Regions from separate parts of the Jeotgalicoccus sp. FSL K6-3177 genome, predicted to be linked through region 2. Evidence: riboswitches for the same ligand, from Rfam matches in the RefSeq annotation. Region 2 holds a riboswitch; the other holds the start of a gene.
The links. Region 2 has a riboswitch for preQ1 ahead of MHH58_RS10045 (QueT transporter family protein). Riboswitches for the same ligand answer to the same signal wherever they lie in the genome.
Positions count from the first base shown of each region.

Region 1: it holds a riboswitch for preQ1, as region 2 does, so the genes downstream of both, queF (preQ(1) synthase) here and MHH58_RS10045 (QueT transporter family protein) in region 2, are expected to answer to the same signal.

Region 1 is NZ_JBBOSK010000001.1:1,571,609-1,574,014, reverse strand. Features, by position in the region: gene MHH58_RS07820 (ABC transporter permease) at 1-28, shown strand, start outside; gene MHH58_RS07815 (queuosine precursor transporter) at 116-763, opposite strand; gene queF (preQ(1) synthase) at 811-1,299, opposite strand; PreQ1 riboswitch class I at 1,351-1,396, opposite strand; gene MHH58_RS07805 (alpha/beta hydrolase) at 1,533-2,406, shown strand, end outside.
Region 2 is NZ_JBBOSK010000001.1:1,970,800-1,973,205, forward strand. Features, by position in the region: gene MHH58_RS10035 (RluA family pseudouridine synthase) at 1-293, shown strand, start outside; gene MHH58_RS10040 (NRDE family protein) at 280-1,053, shown strand; PreQ1 riboswitch class I at 1,053-1,096, shown strand; gene MHH58_RS10045 (QueT transporter family protein) at 1,105-1,554, shown strand; gene MHH58_RS10050 (RidA family protein) at 1,604-2,406, opposite strand, start outside.

The DNA of each region.
Region 1 (2,406 bases), 400 kb from region 2:
CCGGAAAATAGTTAGAAAAAGTATATAAAACTAAAAAACTTCCGCTGTCTTTTGGACAGTGGAAGTTTTTTTAGTTTCTGACACAATGAGCGGTTCTCATCGTCACGAAAGCCGGCTAATACAGCTGTTCAGTGACATTTTTCAATAAAGCCCGTTCTTTATCGAGCTGTTTTCGGACAACACCGACGAGCAGATACACTATCGGCGTATCCAGCAGCACGATAATAATTTTAGCGATGTACTGCATAAAGATCATGCTGATTAATACATTCGCCGGTACCGTACCAATAAAAGCAATCACGATAAAAATACTCGTATCAGCAAATTGTGTAATTACTGCTGAAAAGTTATTGCGGAGCCACAAATGCCGTCTGCCGTGACGTTCTTTTAATTTATGAAAGATAAACACATCGATGTTCTGACTGACGAGATAAGAGACCAGACTCGCGATAATGACCTGGAAGCTGCCCCCTAAAATCATCTCGTATTCCGTCTGCATTTCAAAGAACGGTGCAGCCGGCACTTCTATTGCTATGTAGATAAAAAATAAAACGATGAGCTGTGTAACAAATCCTGCGCGTATAGCGCGCGCCGCCATCTTTTTACCGTATACTTCACCGATAACATCGGTAATTAAAAATGTTGCCATATAAACGATAACAGCGGCGGGTAAATCAAATCCAAAAACCGTAAATACTTTAACTGCCAGTATGTTTGAAACAACGAGCAGTCCCGCAAACAGTGCGGTTAAATAAAATATCAATATGTACCCTCCATTTTAAAATGGAAGAAATTCTTAGCCGGTCACTCTTATCTGTTGTCTATCTTTTCCGGGTACAAATCGTGATTCATCATGCGGTGGTCAGCCATCTCTTCATATTTTGTTCCCGGTCTCCCGTAATTTACGTACGGGTCAATGGAGATGCCGCCGCGGGGTGTGAACTTGCCCCAGACTTCTATGTATTTCGGGTCCATCAATTTAATGAGGTCATCCATAATCATATTCATGCTGTTTTCATGGAAGCCGCCGTGGTTGCGGAAGCTGAACAGGTATAATTTCAAGGCTTTGCTTTCAACCATTTTCACATCGGGAATGTAGCTGATGTAAATCGTTGCAAAGTCCGGCTGGCCCGTCATCGGACACAGCGTTGTAAATTCAGGACAGTTAAATTTAACAAAATAATCGCGGCCGATATGACCATTTTCAAACGTTTCCAGAATTTCCGGATTATAATCAAATTTATATTCTACATTTTGATTTCCCAATAAACTTAAATCTTTTGAATAATCTTCTGTCATTATAAAAATCCTCCTTAAATTAAAAAAACATGAGCCCGAAGGCACATGTTGTGTGTCTTAGTTTTTTTAAGAGGGTGCGGCTAAGAACCTCTTCGTAATTTATTTTCCAGTACTCATTATACATAGAGCGGAGAGAAAGGTCTATACTGTGTTTTTTGTAAGTGGATACATGATTCTTCATATAGTCTGCAGTTTTTTGGTACTATTAAAGTAACAAGAGTACGGAGGTACGGATGATGGAAATCAAAAAGTTTAAAGTAGGTAATTATCACGCAGAAGTCACAGCTTTTTTAGGTGATTCAGGTGTCAAAGTCGAAGCGAAGCCGGCCGTCGTCATTTGTCCCGGCGGCAGTTATATGTATGTATCAAAACGCGAAGCTGAACCAGCAGCTTATGAATTTCTGGCTCAGGGCTATCAAGTATTTATACTGCGCTATTCAACGATAGGAACAAGGCTTGAAGCTGAAGGAAAAGAAGCGACGCGGGATGAAATGTACAAAATCGCTGCAGGGCTGGAACCTGAAGAAATTCTCGGTTCCGAGTTTCCGAACCCGTTAATTGAGCTGGCACTTACGATGACTCATATCCGCGAAAATATTCATGAATATAACGTGGATGCGGATAATATCGGTGTCCTCGGATTTTCAGCAGGCGGCCATCTGGCAGCAAGTCTCGGTGTGCATTGGAATCAGCCGTGGCTGAGTGATCGGGTTGGGAAAGAATCCAGATGGTATCGCCCGAACTTTCAAGTATTAAGTTATCCGATACTGGATTATGATCTTAACAGAATTATTGCCGAAGAAAGAGGCATCGGAGATCCTAAATATATGTCGATGGCGAGTCGTATGGTATTCGGGCAAGCGATAGAAGCGGATACTCTCGATAAAGCAACAGTGAAAAATTATGTATCTGAAAACACGCCGCCCACTTTTATTTGGCATACGGGTGAAGACAAACTTGTGTTTATAAAAAATGCGCTGGATTTTGCTGATGCGCTCGAACGTCACAATGTGCCCTGGGAACTTCACACTTTCCATAAAGGCGACCACGGTTTAAGTACCGCGACAAAAATAACAGGAAAAGTAAATACCCACGTACAAAAATGGG
Region 2 (2,406 bases):
GTTCAAAAATGGCCAAGCTGGATTATGAAACTGTTGATGAAAACAAGCAATTTTCACTTGTAAAAGTGAAGCTTCACACAGGCCGGTCACATCAAATTCGCGTGCAGCTGTCGCATTTCGGACATCCACTGTTCGGCGACCAAAAATATAATAAGAATTCAAAAGTCGGTCAGCAGATTGCACTTTACTCAACTTATCTGCGTATTAAGCATCCTACGAAAGACGAGTACGTGGAAGTTCACTGCAAGCCGCCTGAAACATTCCCTTGGAGTGATTTCAATGTGTCTTATTAATTTTAATATCGGAACGCACAAAAAATATAAAATGGTGTTTGCAGCGAACCGTGATGAATTTTATTCACGGCCGACCGCACCGATGTCTTATTGGGAAGACCATCAGAATATTTTAGGCGGCCGTGATTTAAAAGCAAAAGGCACCTGGCTGGCGGTATCAAAATCAGGTAAAATAGGAGCATTGACTAATATCCGAACACCAAAAGAAATGACCTTGAAAGCTGAAAAGTCCCGCGGAGAACTGATTGTCAATTACCTGCTGTCAGAAGAAAATCCTAAAGAATATTTAACAAATCTTTCGGAATACAGCAATGACTATGCAGGCTTTAATCTGCTCGCAGGTACTCCTGATGAACTTTATTACATGAACAATTACGATAACAAGATCTCACGTGTAACTGAAGGCACGCACGGGCTGTCCAATGAATATTTGGATACACCCTGGCCTAAAGTCGTTATCGGAAAAGAAAAACTGGATGAAGTTTTATCTGAAGATGAAGTAGATATAGATGCTTTATTTAATCTGCTCCGCATCGACACCGAGGCAGCAGATGATATCGTTCAAAAAACGGGTGTCGAGTTCGAACTCGAAAAGAAATTATCACCGCTGTTTATCGATATCCCGGATTTTGATTACGGCACCAGATGCTCCACTGTCGTTCTTGTCGACCGTCAGGACAACATTACATTGATTGAGCGCACCTTCAAAAACGGTGCCTTAACCGGTGAAGTTACTGGGACGATATCAGTCAATAAATAAAAAAACAGGTTCGCAAACTCCCTGTCAAAAAAACTAAGGAGATTTATTATTATGAATATCAGAGACATGGCTATTAATGCTGTCTTAGCGGCAATCTACGTCGCACTTACTGTAATTAACCCGATTGGCACCGGAGCGATTCAATTCAGAATCAGTGAAATACTTTGTGTCATTCCATTTTTCAACCGAAAATATATACCGGGCATGGTCCTGGGTGTCGGAATCGCAAATATTTTCTCAAGCCTCGGTTTAATCGACGTCGTTGTCGGTGTAACTATATCGGTAATTGCCTATACATTAAGTTACTTTATAAAAAACGTCTGGATAAACGCCTTGCAGTACAGTGTTCTTGCAGGACTATTTGTGGCACTGGCCCTGTATTTAGTGCTTGGACTGCCGTACTGGTTCAGTGCAGCAACAGTTGGACTGTCGACGCTGATTACGACATTTATCGGCACGTTTATATTTAAAAAAATCGGCCATAGAATTTTGCCGGAATAAAAAATTACGCCCCCATATAAATGGAGGCGTATTTTTTATCTGGTTGCTATTATTTAGTTTCAGGTGGTGTGCCTTCAGCATTGCCCGCAATTGCGTCAATCTGAATTAGAGCATCTTCCTGCAGTGCTGAAACGCCGACAACTCTTCTTGCTGGCGTGCCTTCAGGGAAAAATTCTGCGTAAACTTCGTTGACTGCATCCATATCTGCAAGGTCTTTAACGAAGATATTTACTTTAACCATATCTTCCATTACGTGGTCAACGCTTTCGATAACCGCTTTAATGTTAGTTAAAGCCTGTTTAGTCTGTTCTTTAATACCGCCTTCAACTAATTTACCAGTTGCAGGGTCGATTGGCAGCTGAGCTGACAAATGGTTGTAGTGTGAGAATGCTACAGTTTGTGTAGATAAGCTGTCCACTGGCGCATTTTCAGTATTATTTGCTTTAATCACGATACCGTGTCTGTCTTCGATAGCCTGCGGCGGCGTACCGTCACCGTGTGATACGACTGCTTCGATTTGTACAGAAGCACCCATTTCCAAGTCTGCTGCCTGAACAACAGTACGAGCTGGTACGTATCCTACAGTTCTCGCGATAGAAGAATCCGGGAAGAACGCAGAGTAAACTTCGTTAACCGCTTCAACATCCGCAAGATCTTTAACGAAGATGTTTACTTTAACGATGTCATCGAATGGTACGTCGATGCTGTTTAAGATTGCTTTAATATTTTTTAAGCTTTGTGCAGTTTCTGCTTTTACTCCGCCTGTAACGATTCTGCCTGTTGCAGGATCGATTGGCAGCTGAGCTGTAATATTGTTGTAGTGTGAAAATGCTACAGTTTGTGAAGATAAAG